One region of the Aquitalea sp. ASV15 genome, then DNA from elsewhere that is predicted to be linked to it. Evidence: predicted binding sites of a transcription regulator. Region 1 holds the regulator's gene; the other holds the start of a gene.
The links. Region 1 encodes NrdR, which represses ribonucleotide reductase genes. Its sites were predicted from a motif close to AAANACNATATATNGTNTTT; they were not measured.
Positions count from the first base shown of each region.

Region 2: the regulator NrdR is predicted to act here: its motif matches at 4,161-4,180, upstream of JHD64_RS00565 (ribonucleoside-diphosphate reductase subunit alpha).

Region 1 is NZ_JAELTZ010000007.1:85,174-92,334, forward strand. It holds gene JHD64_RS04865 (carboxypeptidase M32) at 1-60, opposite strand, end outside; gene JHD64_RS04870 (hypothetical protein) at 146-877, opposite strand; gene ribD (bifunctional diaminohydroxyphosphoribosylaminopyrimidine deaminase/5-amino-6-(5-phosphoribosylamino)uracil reductase RibD) at 1,047-2,183, opposite strand; gene nrdR (transcriptional regulator NrdR) at 2,262-2,720, opposite strand; gene glyA (serine hydroxymethyltransferase) at 2,869-4,116, opposite strand; gene JHD64_RS04890 (hypothetical protein) at 4,212-5,318, opposite strand; gene yfcF (glutathione transferase) at 6,070-6,708, opposite strand; gene JHD64_RS04900 (nuclear transport factor 2 family protein) at 6,733-7,119, opposite strand.
Region 2 is NZ_JAELTZ010000001.1:116,649-123,809, forward strand. It holds gene JHD64_RS00555 (hypothetical protein) at 1-238, opposite strand, end outside; gene JHD64_RS00560 (DUF4440 domain-containing protein) at 312-704, opposite strand; gene JHD64_RS00565 (ribonucleoside-diphosphate reductase subunit alpha) at 1,183-4,056, opposite strand; gene pgeF (peptidoglycan editing factor PgeF) at 4,542-5,300, opposite strand; gene rluD (23S rRNA pseudouridine(1911/1915/1917) synthase RluD) at 5,287-6,387, opposite strand; gene JHD64_RS00580 (outer membrane protein assembly factor BamD) at 6,386-7,161, shown strand, end outside.

The sequences.
Region 1 (7,161 bases):
GTAGCGATAGAGCCGGGTAAAGCTGGCAACAAGGGACGGGTAGGCCGTGGGCTGGGACATGCGTGCTCCTGCAAGGTATGAGTGGGAGCATGATGCCACGCCGCCGCCCGGCAAAGCCAGCCACAGGCAGCAAAAGCAGCCTGACTCAGCGCTGGCGCGTGGTGCTGCCCGGCTGGAGCAGGCTGATGGGCTGAGCGGCTTCCTCGGCCAGATGGATGCGCTCGTGCGCCGGTGGGAAGGACAGCCAATAGTAGAAGTACTCGCGTGCCAGCTGCACGAAGGCTTTCTTGTTGCGGCTATCATTCAGGTGCAACAGCATGGCATCCACCACCATGCGGAAGCTGTCTGGCCGGTAGGGTTGGCCGGACAACAGGAACAACATGCCCTTGAGCAGCATTTCGCGCTCATGGATGTCGGCCTCGGCCATGCCATCCTCGAACAGCTTGCCCAGATAGATTTCCAGCGAAGGCGGAAAGGCATCGAAGCCCTGACGCCGCATGCGCTCCAGCAGCGAGGCCAGCGAGTCGGCCATTTCCAGCCGCACATTGCGTGTGGTAAAGCCGGAGCGGGCGGTAATTTCCACCAGCTTTTTCACATCGCCCAGCCAGAAGTAATAGAACTCGCGCGCGCAGGTCAAGGCGGTGACCCGGTCCTGCACCGCACAGCTGCCGACAAAGCGCTCCACCACGCGGCGGAAGGAATGGGCATCGCGCGATACCCCGTCCAGCAATGGCAGCAATTTATCCAGCAATTGCCGCCGCTCATCCAATACCTGCTCGGCGGCTCCCTGGCGCAAGATAAGGCGCAGATAGGCATCCAGCGCCTGCTGCAGGCCAGCGGAATCCATGGCGGGAAGTGATGAGGCTGAGTCAGTCATTGTGGTCTACTCATGCTAGCGGCCGGGCCGGTACTGGCTGCCATGCCAGTCTTGTTGGTCAGCGCAGCGCGGCCAGGACAGCGGCGGTGCAATGAACACGCTGCTTCATTGTGGAACACGCCAGCCGGTTCGGCCAGCCTGATCGCGATGGCAGCCATCACCGCGCGCTTCACAGCGGCGCAGCAAAAGTCATGTTGATGCGGATATCCGCTCCCACCATGCGCACATCCTGAATCCTGACCTGCTGTTTGTCAGCCAGATCCTCCAGCGCCGGCCAGGCAAACAGGCCCTGTGCCGTGCTGCCCACCAGCGCGGGGGCCAGATACAGAATGGCCTCATCGACCAGCCCGGCCCTGACCAGTGCGCCGTTCAAGCCGGCACCGGCTTCTATCATCAATTCATTGATGCCACGCTCGGCCAGATGCCGCATCAGCATGGGCAGATTGGCATGGCCGGCATCTTCCGGCAACACCATCAATTCGGCCCCACGCTGCAGGTAGGGCTGATGGCGGGCCAGGTCGGTACTGCTGGTCACCAGCAGGGTATTACCGCCATGGAAGATGCGGCGATCCGGCGGCGTGACCAGCCGGCTGTCCAGCACCACGCGCAAGGGCTGCTGCGGCAGGATGAAATCGCGCACCGTCAGCTGCGGATTATCCACCAGCACGGTGCCGCTGCCGGTGAGGATGGCACAGTGGCGGGCGCGCAGTTTTTGCACGTCATGGCGCGCCGCCGGCCCGGTAATCCATTGGCTCTTGCCATTGAGCAAAGCAGTCTTGCCATCCAGCGTGGCGGCGGCCTTGAGCGTCACCCAGGGGCGCTGGCGCTCCACCCGCGACAGAAAACCGCGATGAACACGGCGCGCCTCGCTTTCCAGCAGACCGGCAGAGGCGTCGATGCCCGCAGCACGCAGCATGGCCAGCCCGCGGCCGGACACTTCATGGTAAGGATCGACCATGGCCGCCACCACGCGTGCCAGCCCTTCCTGTACCAGTCGCTCAGCACAGGGCGGGGTGCGGCCGTGATGACTGCATGGTTCCAGCGTGACATAGGCTGTGGCGCCGCGTGGCGTGTCACCGCGCGCCAGACAGTCCTTGATCGCCTGGATTTCGGCATGATCCCCGCCCACCTGCAAGGTGGCTCCTTCGCCGATGACCTGGCCATCGCGCACCAGCACACAACCTACTCCGGGATTGGGGGCGGCACGGCGGGTGGCGGCTTCGGCCAGGCGCAGCGCCTGTTGCATGAATATATGGTCTTGCGGGGAATACGACGACATCAACAAGCCTTCCAGCGAATGAGACATGGCTGCGCAGTCCTGCGGGGTGGCGGCAGCCGGCATCAGATGGCAGGCCGGCGCCGGCATGGCGCAGCCCGCCCTGTTTCAATGATTGGACTTCTGGATTTCCCTGATCGCATCAGAGAACTCGGAAATATCCTGAAAACTGCGATAGACCGAGGCAAAACGCACATAAGCCACCTTGTCCAGCTTGGCCAGTTCGTTCATCACCATTTCGCCGATCTGGCGGCTGGATACTTCGCGTTCACCCAGCTGCAGCAGCTTGTGACAGATGCGGTCTATGGCGTCATCCACCAGCGCGGTCGGCACCGGCCGCTTGTGCAGGGCGCGCAGGAAACTGGTGCGAACCTTCTCGATATCGAATTCGGAACGATGGCCACCGGATTTGACCACCTGCGGCATGCGCACATCGGCGGTTTCAAATGTCGTGAAGCGCTTTTCGCAGGCCAGACAACGACGACGGCGACGGATGCTGGCCCCGTCCTCGCTGACTCTGGAGTCGATGACCTGGGTATCGGCATTGCCACAGAAAGGACATTTCATGACGTGTCAATCCAGTATGTTTGATGAGGTCTGATGGTAGCAGCAAAGACCTGACAGGTTAATGCCTGCAACGGTAAAGCCGCCCTGATTTGCCGCAGATAAGAAAAAAGGCAGCCCGCAGGCTGCCTTCCGTCCGGCAAGCAATTGCTTACTTGGCGTAAACCGGGAAGCGATGGCACAGCGCGGTGGCCTGTTCGGCAACGCGGGCGATGGCGGCATCGTCAGTCGGATTATCCAGGACATCGGCCACCAGATTGGCCACCATGACCGCCTCGGCTTCCTTGAAGCCACGGGTGGTGATGGCCGGCGAACCGATACGGATGCCGGAAGTCACGAACGGGCTTTCCGGGTCGTTCGGAATGGCGTTCTTGTTGACGGTGATGTGCGCACGGCCCAGCAGTGCATCGGCAGCCTTGCCGGTCAGGCCCTTGGGACGCAGGTCCACCAGGAAGACGTGACTTTCGGTACGGCCGGAGATGATGCGCAGACCGCGTTCGGCCAGGGTACGGGCCATGGCGTCGGCGTTCTTCAGCACTTGTTCCTGATAGACCTTGAATTCCGGTTGCAGCGCTTCCTTGAAAGCGATGGCCTTGCCGGCAATCACATGCATCAGCGGGCCGCCCTGCAGGGTGGGGAACACATTGCTGTTGATGCTCTTTTCGAACTCGGCCTTGGCCAGGATGATGCCGCCACGCGGACCACGCAGGGTCTTGTGGGTGGTGGAGGTCACGAAGTCGGCATGCGGCACCGGGTTCGGATACACACCAGCGGCGATCAGACCGGCGTAGTGCGCCATGTCGACCATGAAATAAGCACCGCACTTCTTGGCGATCTGGCCCATGCGTTCGAAGTCGAAGCGCAGGGCGTAGGCGGAAGCGCCGCCGATGATCAGCTTGGGCTTGGTTTCCATCGCTACGCGTTCCATGTCGTCGTAGTCGATTTCTTCCTGCTCGTTCAGACCGTAGGCCACGATGTTGAACATCTTGCCGGACAGGTTGGCCGGGGAGCCGTGGGTCAGGTGACCACCATGGCCCAGGTTCATGCCCATTACGGTGTCACCCGGCTTCAGGATGGAGAAGTACACCGCCTGGTTGGCCTGGCTGCCGGAGTGCGGCTGCACGTTGGCGTATTCGGCACCGAACAGTTGCTTCACACGGTCGATGGCCAGTTGCTCGACCACATCAACGTGTTCACAGCCACCGTAGAAACGCTTGGCCGGATAGCCTTCGGCGTACTTGTTGGTCAGCTGGGAGCCCTGGGCTTCCATCACTGCGGGGCTGGTATAGTTTTCGGAAGCGATCAGTTCAATATGATCTTCCTGGCGTTGGCACTCGGCCTTGATAGCGGCGGCCAATTCCGGGTCGAACTTGGCAATCGTCTGGTCAGCTGCAAACATCTTTGACTCTTCCATCAAAGGGTTAACGATGAGGCCATTCTACACGAATCGCCCTCTGAAACATTTTCACATGAAGCGTTTTTACCAACGTCGCTTCAGCCCTGCCCGTTCAGCTGCGACAAGTCGTCTGCGGTAAAGAACAGCGGAATGCCATCGCGGCTTTCCGGGTAAACCGCCGGCAGCACATGGACATCGCGCACCCGGCACTCCGCCATCAGTTCGCGGAAGTTCGATTCGATCAGCGCCACATTGTCCATGGCCGCCAGCGGCCAGACAAAGGCTTCCCAGTTGCGTTCGTCGCCTTCTGCCGACAGGGTGATGTGCAACTCACCGTTGTCATGGGCGGACAGAATGGCCACCGGGTCTTTCGACAACTCGCGCAGCCGGCGGATCTGGCTGCTGGCAAACACCTGCAAGGCTACTTCGAAACGGGCGAAATTGCCGGCCACCAGCGCCTGCATCACCGGCAGGGGCGGCCGGGCAATCGGGAACAATGTCACACCATCTGTATGCAATTGTTCGCCCAGGAATTTCATCAAGGGCATGCCCCAGGCGCCGACAGCACCACCCAGCTGTACCGGCGCGGCATCGCCCGGCTGCTGGATGGCCACACCCAGCAGGTAACGCAGGAACACGCCCTCTTCTTTCAGGGTGATGGCGGCACCGTTCAAGGCTTCACCAACACCATCTGCCGCGCTGGTCAAATCACGGGTCAGGCGGTACAGCCTGGCCGCATCCATCGCCACTACCGTGTCCGGATGCAGCAGTTGGCCGAATACGCGGACATCGCCATCCGAGCTGATGACGCCATGTTGGCGCAGCAAGGCGTTCAAGCCGTCTTCATCAGCAATGGCGGCAGGCAGCGTTGCCTGGTTCTTGCTGCCGGCCACCAGCACCAGCGGCAGGGCAAACACATGGGCACAGCGCCCGTCCGGCTGCTCCACTGCCGCCCGCAATGCATCCCAGACAATCTTATAAGTGTCTTGTGACGGCACCATCGCCAATGCGACCGAAATGGAGAGCAATTCGCCACGCTGCAGCATTTGCGCCATGGCATCGCGAATGGCGACAAACCACAACTCGCGATCCGCTTCTGTGGTGGCGTTCTGCACCGACAGCGCGTTGTGGATCAGCATATTGGTCAGCGATACCTGCGGGTGGTACTGGCGCGGGTCCGGAAGAGTGAGAAGCGGCTGCGACATCATGTCATCCTGCTGAAATCGGGAAAGGCCACATTGTCGCACAATCCGCCGCGCCCGGATCACCAAGCAAGCGCTTGACTTTCACTTTCAAACATAAGCATGTGCTAATTAGCGACAGAAACGGATATTTTTTAGCTTTTCGAAAATTCGGATGTTGACACTCGAGCGCGACATCCGGATAATCCGTACTCGTTGAGATGCAGCAATTGCTTCTTGATAGTTTCTCCTCTATTTCTCCTTTGTAGACTTGGCGCGGGCCTCACGGCACCGCGCATTTTTTTGTCCATTCGCCGGCCAACCCCAGTAAAAATCTGCATAACACAATGTTATTAAAGATTTTTTACATCAGAAGCACTTTTCCCCCATTCGCTGACAAGCACGCCGGGCAGCAGGACTGGCTGCTCCTGGGCATGACTGCGCATGCCAGTCACTGCCGGCAACCCAGGACAATGGAATGGCTGCTGGCCATGTTCGGATCTGCGCAATATTGCGCAGCAAATGAAACATATACTGTATACAAGTTCAAATTGTGACAAAAAAGAAAAACCGAACATGCGGAAATGTTCGGTCTTGCTGAGCGAGCAAGGCAAAACAGCGGGAATTGCGCTGTTGATCGGGGAATCCAGTCTGGGGACCAAACTGGAAATGATGAGACATCGCCAGAGAAATTAAGTTCGGACTTGAAGAAAATTCCACATCGTAGCCAAGCGGCACTGTGGCGAGCCGCACACAGCGCAGCGGCTGTCCGGCATCAGGCCAGCGCCGGGCGCGCTAGCTGCAGCCACTGCTGCACTGATGGTCGTTGCCATTGCCGGGCAGCGTAATCTGCCAGCCGCTGCGGCATGGGGTCGCCATTCAGGCGCAGGCGATTGAGCATCAGCGCCAGATCGACATCGACAATGCTCCACTCGCCAAACAGGCTGTCCCGCCCCGGTAGCAGCAACTGTTCGGCAACACGCAACAGCTTGTGGGCGGCGCGCTGGCCGCTATCCGACAAGGGCTGGCGCACTGGCCGGTAAAACACCACCAGCGTATCCCGCTCTTGCCGCAAAGGCAGCAGATCACTGCGTAACCAGGCCTGGATTTGCCGTGCCCGCGCCTTGTCCTGGGCCGATTGCGGGTACAAAGCCGGGGCGGGGAACAGCTCGTCGAGATATTCGGTAATGGCCGAAGACTCACTGAGTACGAAATCACCATGCTGCAAGGCAGGCACCCGCGCGGTCAGTGAACTGGCGGCATAGGCCGGTGCATGATTGGCCCCGTGATCCAGGTCCAGCGTGGCCAGGGTAAAGGGCAGCTGCTTTTCCTGTAGCGCCACATACACCGACATGGCATAGGGGCTGCAGTATTGGGCATCGACAGTAAGGTGTAGTGCTGCGTCACTGTGCATCGGTGACCTCCTTTGGCGGTGGCGTTAATCAGTGCCGGGCGGGTCTAGTTGCTCAGGCCCGGCGATAAAGCTGGCGCTGCTGATCTTGCCCGCGTCCACGGTATACAGACACAGCAGCTCGATCTGGCCCGGTCCCTCGGCAAAATTGCGCCTGACCATTTCATGGTCAATCACTACCTGCCCAATGACCTGACGCCGTAACAGCCTTGCATGCAGATCGGGCTCGGCGAAGCGGGCGATGGCCCGCTGGCGAATCTCGGCATGACCACGCGCCAGCAAGGTGGCAGGGTGCTGGTACTGGCAGGCATCGGCGGCATAAGTGGCTAGCCAGCCTTCCAGATCATGGGCGTTGTAGGCATCCAGCTGTTGCTGCACTACCGCTTCGGGCGACAAATACGCTGTGTCAGCCATGCAGGCTATCTCCTGTTGTCGATTGAGCGCAAAAAAAAACGG
Region 2 (7,161 bases), on a different contig from region 1:
GGATCTGGTATCTGGCGCCGGGCAGGGCATGCGTGCTGGTGCGGCTGTCGGGCTGACAGGGGGCTTGTTCCAGCTGCATGGCGCTCTGGCGCATGATGCGGATGGCGGTACGGGGGGTGGCCGGCGTGTCGCGCAGCGGCTGCGGCAGGTCGACCAGTACCAGGCCCAGCTTGCGGTAGCGGTCTTGTTCCGGATGCTGCGCGGCGCGGCTGGCGCTGCAGAAGAGGGTGGTGCTCATGCCGTTCTCCCCGTGTGTTGGTTCGGTCTTCCGAAGCCGGCTGCGGCCAGCCGGCTTGAGAAGTCTGTCCGGCTCATTGGGCCGGATGGCTGTGTTCTTCAAACTGTGCCAGGCCGTAGATGCGCCATTCGCCGTTTTCCCGTTTCAGGTGGTAGCCGGTGGAGAACATCCACGGCTCGGCCTGGTGGCGGTGGGCGGTCCAGCGTACCTTGACGGTGGCCAGCTCGCTGCCAAAGGACAGTACTTCGGCCAGATGGCAGCTGGCGCTGGTGACGCCCTGGGCGCGGTAGTAGGCGAGAATGCCGGCCGTGGTCTGGTACAGCATTTCTTCGTCGTTGATGCCAAAGGTGGCGATCTGGCCATGGTGCACGGCGGTGAAGGGCCGGGTGAACAGGGCCGATACGGCGCGTGCATCCAGTGCCGAGTAGGCCTGGCTGTAACGGTTAAAAAACTCCTGAAGTGTCATGGGCATCTCTGATTGTTGGGGCCTTGCGGGCCTGGTTCAGACAAGGGCTGGCCATGCTGGCTGCACCTTTGTTTGCTCTTACACTTCCCCATTCGGAAACCGCCTGCGGGCAAGCGGTTTGGAAATGGGCTGGCCGGGTGAGCGGCCAGTGGTTTGCGATTGGTGTTGCGTCTATCCGTCTTGCCTGCTGACTGGCAGGCTTCGCCAGCTTTGCAAGCTACCCTGTCGTACTGCGACAGGGGTTCGGGTAGTTGCTTCGCGTCAATCCGTGTTGTTTGCCTGCTTACTGGCAGGCTTCGCCAGCTTTTCAAGCTACCCTGCCGCGGAGCGACAGGGATCCGGGTTGTTGCTTCGCATCAATCTATCCTGCTTGCTTGCCTTACTGGCAAGCTTCGCGCGCCCTGCGGGCTGGATGCCGTCGCGGTGCTCCGGCATCGTCCGGGTTGTCGCTTCGCGTCAATCCGTCTTGTTTGCCTGCTTACTGGCAGGCTTCACAATCCGGATTGTCAATGCTGCAGAACTTGGCGTCGGTGGCCGGGGTGTGGTCCACCTCGACGGCCGGTGCGGCTTGTTCCGGTGCAGCGTTGTAGGCCGGGTTCAGGCCACTGGCCACGGCGTTCAGCTCGCCGCCCTTGCCGGTGGATTTTTCGGCGCTGGAGGCGGCCAGGGTGCGCAGGTAGTAGGTGGTTTTCACGCCACGAATCCACGCCAGCTTGTACAGGTCGTCCAGTTTCTTGCCGGATGCGCCAGCCATGTACAGGTTGAGCGACTGGGCCTGGTCGATCCACTTCTGACGGCGCGATGCTGCTTCCACCAGCCATTTCGGGTCCACTTCAAAGGCGGTGGCATAGATGGCTTTCAGCTCGGCCGGGATGCGGTCGATGCGGCCCAGGCTGCCGTCGAAGTACTTGAGGTCGGCCACCATCACTTCGTCCCACAGGCCGGCTTTTTTCAGGTCGCGCACCAGGTATTCGTTGGTGACGGTGAATTCGCCGGACAGGTTGGATTTGACGAACAGGTTCTGGTAGGTCGGCTCGATGCTGGCAGACACGCCAATGATGTTGGCGATGGTGGCAGTCGGGGCGATGGCCAGGGTGTTGGAGTTGCGCATGCCGTGTTGCTTGATGCGTTCACGCAGGGCATTCCAGTCCAGGCGTTCGGTGCGGTCCATCTCCAGGTAACCGCCGCGTTCGGCGGCCAGCAGGTTGATGCTGTCTTGCGGCAGCAGGCCACGGTCCCACAGGCTGCCCTTGTACGACGGGTAGCGGCCACGTTCTTCGGCCAGTTCGGTGCCGGCCCAGTAGGCGTAGTAGGCGACCATTTCCATGGATTCGTCGGCAAATTCCACCGCTTCCTGCGAGGCGTAGGGTACGCGCTTCATGTGCAGGCAGTCCTGGAAGCCCATGATGCCCATGCCCACCGGACGGTGCTTCAGGTTGGAATTGCGCGCCTTTTTCACCGGGTAGAAGTTGATGTCGATGACGTTGTCCAGCATGCGCAGGGCGGTGCGGATGGTGCGCTGCAGCTTTTCAGCGTCCAGCTTGCCATCGGCGCCCATGTGGGCGGCCAGGTTGACCGAGCCCAGGTTGCACACGGCGATTTCGTCGTCGTTGGTGTTGAGGGTGATTTCGGTGCACAGGTTGGAGCTGTGTACCACACCCATGTGCTGCTGCGGGCTGCGGATATTGCACGGGTCCTTGAAGGTCACCCACGGGTGGCCGGTTTCAAACAGCATGGTCAGCATCTTGCGCCACAGGCTGAGCGCCGGGATGCGTTTGTACACTTTCAGCTCGCCACGTTCGCCCATGGCTTCGTAGTGCTGGTAGCGCTTTTCAAAGGCGGCACCATACAGGTCGTGCAGGTCAGGCACTTCGGACGGCGAGAACAGGCTCCATTCGGCGCCTTCCATCACGCGCTTCATGAACAGGTCCGGAATCCAGTTGGCGGTGTTCATGTCGTGGGTGCGGCGGCGGTCGTCACCGGTGTTCTTGCGCAGTTCGAGGAATTCTTCCACGTCGGCGTGCCAGGTTTCCAGGTAGGCACATACCGCGCCCTTGCGCTTGCCACCCTGGTTGACGGCCACGGCGGTGTCGTTGACCACTTTTAGGAAGGGCACGATGCCTTGCGATTTGCCGTTGGTGCCCTTGATATGGCTGCCCATGGCGCGCACCGGGGTCCAGTCGTTGCCCAGGCCACCGGCGAATTTGGACAGCAGGGCGTTTTCCTTCAGGCCCTCGTAAATGCCGTCCAGGTCGTCGGCAATGGTGGTCAGGTAGCAGCTGGACAGCTGGCTGCGACGGGTGCCGGAGTTGAACAGGGTGGGGGTGGACGACATGAAGTCGAAGCTGGACAGCACATTGTAGAACTCGATGGCGCGGGCTTCGCGGTTCACTTCGTTCAGGGCCAGGCCCATGGCGACACGCATGTAGAAAGCCTGCGGCATTTCAATGCGGGTGCCGTCGATGTGCAGGAAGTAGCGGTCGAACAGGGTTTGCAGGCCCAGGTAGCCGAATTTCAGGTCGCGCTTGGCGTCCAGGGCGGCGCCCAGTTTTTTCAGGTCGAACTCGGCCAGACGTTCGTCCAGCAGTTCGGCCTGAATGCCTTTCTTGATGAACTGCGGGAAGTAGTCGGCATAGCGCTCGGCCATTTCTTCCTGGCTGACCGATTCGTCCAGGATTTCCAGGCGGATGCTGTCCAGCAGCAGGCGGGCGGTGACGTAGTCGTAGGCCGGATCCTGTTCGATCATGGAGCGGGCGGCCAGAATGGCGGATTTGTTGACTTCGTCCAGCGATACGCCGTCGTAGATGTTCTTCAGGGTTTCCGACAGGATGGCGTCGATATCGATGCCGGCCAGGCCCTGGGCGGCGGATTCGATGCCGGCGCGCAGGCGGGCAATGTCCAGCGGCTGCTTGCGGCCGTCCTTGCGGATGACGTTGATCTGGATCTGGGTCAGTGCTTCGCCACGGGCGGCGCGTTCTTGCGAGCGCTGTTCGCGGTACAGCACGTAGGCGCGGGCCACGTCGTGTTCGCCAAAGCGCATCAGCGACAGTTCAACCTGGTCCTGGATGTCTTCGATATGAATGGCGCCGCCTTCCGGCTTGCGGCGCATCAGGGCGTTGACCACCTGCTCGGTCAGCTGGGCCACCTTGTCGCGGATGCTGGCGGACGTAGCGCCCTGATGCCCCATCACGGCCAGGAATGCCTTGGTCATGGCGATGGAGATCTTGACCGGCTCGAATGCCACTACGGCACCATTGCGGCGAATGGTCTTGTAGTGGCTGAAGTCGGCCTGGGGGGCGGCGGCACGGCCGAGCTCGGCGGCGGTTTGCCCTTCAAAGGTGGTCAGTTGCATATTGCCCTCTTTGGGTGGTTTGCGTCTGTTGCGCTGCGGCCTGGGTGGCAGGCCGGGCAGGGCTGTGGACAAGTCTGTTGAAAAGCTGTGTGTTCGTTGTGAATAAACACAATATATATGTTTGTACTGCTTGATTGGCCCAAATTCTAGTGTTCCCGGCGCGATGCGGCAAGTCTTGACAGCGCTCAGAAAATGCGAAATCCGCGCCAGATAAGGCTTGCAGGGCACTAGGAATTTTTTGAGGCAGGGCGGCCAGCCTGGGGGGCTGGCAGGAAATCCAGCAAAGACAAGCATCTGGGGGGTGATGCATGTCTGCCACAACATCTGGTGTTTTGCCGCTGTTGCGCGCCTGCTACGCTGTTGGCATGAAAGTTCGATGACAGTTCATCGATAACTGGCCGTCAGGCGTGGATGGCAAGGAAAAACGGCAGCCGCCGCACTGTCCGTGCAGGGGCTGCCGTGCTCGCAATGATTGCCGGGCCGGGTCAGTGCTGCGCTTGCAGCCAGATCAGGCTGGCCATGCGGCCGGTCACGCCGTCGCGGCGGTAGGAGAAGAAGCGCTCGCGCTCGATGACGGTGCAGTAGTCGCCGCCATATACCCGGTCGATGCCCAGTGCCGCCAGCCGCTGGCGCGCCAGCTGGTAGATGTCGGCCAGATACTTGCCCTCGCCGATGTCGGTGAAGGCGCTGGCCGCGGCGGCGTCGCAAGCGATAAAGGCGGCCCGTACTTCGGCGCCCACTTCAAAGGCATCCGGGCCGATGGCCGGCCCCAGCCAGGCCATCAGGCTGGCGGGGGGCACGCCGGTGGCGCTGACGGTGCTTTCCAGTACGCCATCGCACAGCCCGCGCCAGCCGGCATGGGCGGCGGCAACCACGCTGCCGGCATCATCGCACAGCAGCACCGGCAGGCAGTCGGCGGTCATCACCACGCACACCTTGCCCGGCTGGCGGCTGTAGCTGGCGTCGGCGTCGAGCAGGGTTTCGCCGATTTCGGCAGCATCCACCACATGGGTGCCGTGTACCTGGTTGAGCCAGGCCGGTTCGTCCGGCAGCAGCAGGCGCAGTTGTTCGCGATTGGCGGCAACGGCTTCCGGCTGGTCGCCGACATGGATGCCCAGGTTAAAGCTGTCGTAGGGCGGCTGGCTGACGCCACCCTGCCGCGTGGTGAGCAGGGTGCGTACGGTGGCCGGGGCCGGCCAGTCGGCCTGCAGCAGCGGGCTGCTGCCGGTTTCAGTCACGGACATAGATGACCTCGATGTCGCCGTCGTCGTCTTCGTCATCCTCGTCCTCGTCGTCTTCCCATTCATCGGCCAGCGGGGCAGCCTGCTCCATGCGTTCGCCACTTTCACCGCGCAGGGTGTCCAGCAGCAAGCGGAAATCGTCCGGCAGCGGAGCCTGCCAGCTGCGTTCCTCGCCGGTGGCCGGGTGGATCAGCGCCAGCTTGTAGGCGTGCAGGGCCTGGCGGCCAAAGTGTTTCACCACGGCGGCGATGTCGTCGTCCATCTTGTGGCGCGGGTTGCCGTACAGCTGGTCGCCGGCCAGCGGGTGGCGCGCTTCCTTCATGTGGACGCGAATCTGGTGGGTGCGGCCGGTTTCCAGCTTGCACTCGATATAGGAGTGGGCGTCGTAGCGTTCCAGCACCCGCACATGGGTGATGGCGGTCTTGCCGCCAAACTTCAGCACGGCCATGCGCAGGCGGTTGTGCGGGTCGCGGCCGATCAGGGTGTTGATGGTGCCATCGTAGGGAACGATGCCATCGGCAATGGCGCGATAGATGCGCTTGACGCTGCGCGCCTGCATCTGGCGCACCAGCTCGGTTTGCGCTTGCAGGGTCTTGGCCACCACCATCAGGCCGGAGGTGTCCTTGTCCAGCCGGTGCACGATGCCGGCACGCGGCACATGGGCGAGGGCCGGGCAGTGGTGCAGCAGGCCGTTGAGCAGGGTGCCGGTCCAGTTGCCGCTGGCCGGATGCACCACCAGGCCGGCCGGTTTGTTCACCACCAGGATGTGGTCATCCTCGTAAACAATGGGCAAATCCATGGCTTCCGCCTGGAAAGCCATTTCTCCATTTGACTGAACAATGGTAACGTCCAGCTTTTCGCCACCCAGCAGCCTGGTTTTCGGGGGGACGACTTTGCCGTCCACCAGTACTTGGCCATCCTTGATCCATTGGGTCAGGCGGCTGCGGGAGTAATCGGGGAGGAGTTTGGCAAGAGCTGCGTCGAGGCGTTCGCTACCCAAAGAGAGCGGAACCTCCAGCTGTTGTCGAGCAGATACCTCGTTTTCCGAGATATCGCTATAATCCTCCGAGTCAAAGTAAGGATCGGTCATGAAAAGATACGTTGTAGCAGCAATGTTGGTGATGGGGCTTGCCGGTTGTGCAACCACGGAAACCTACGACGAAACGCGCGGCTGGACCGTGGAAAAGCTCTACTCGGAAGCTCGGGATGAACTGAATAGCGGTAATTATACCCGTGCTGTCAAGCTGTACGAAACGCTGGAAGCGCGCTACCCCTATGGTCGCTACGCCCAGCAGGCCGAAATGGACCTGGCCTATACCCATTACAAGGACAATGAACCGGAGCTGGCGATCGCCGCTGCCGACCGCTTTATCAAACTGCATCCGGCACACCCGAATGTGGATTACATGTACTACCTGAAGGGCCTGGTCTATTACAACGACGATCAGGGCATGTTGTCGAAATGGGCTGGTCAGGACATGAGCGAGCGCGATCCCAAGGCTGCGCGCGAATCTTTCCTGGCCTTCCGCGAACTGACCACCCGTTTCCCCAGCAGCAAGTATAGTGCGGATGCGCTGGCAAAGATGGATCGTCTGGTGGACGCGCTGGGCGGCAGTGAAATGCACGTGGCCCGTTACTACATGAAACGCGGTGCTTACCTGGCCGCGGCCAACCGTGCCCAGGGCGTGGTAAAGGAATATTCCAATACCAAGTATCCGGAAGAGGCGCTGGCGCTGATGGTGACTGCCTACGACAAGCTGGGCCTGACCCAGCTCAGTGGCGATGCCAAGCGCGTACTGGCGCTGAACTACCCCAACAGCAAATATCTGGCTACGCCGTGGGTGGTGGAAGAAATGCCGTGGTG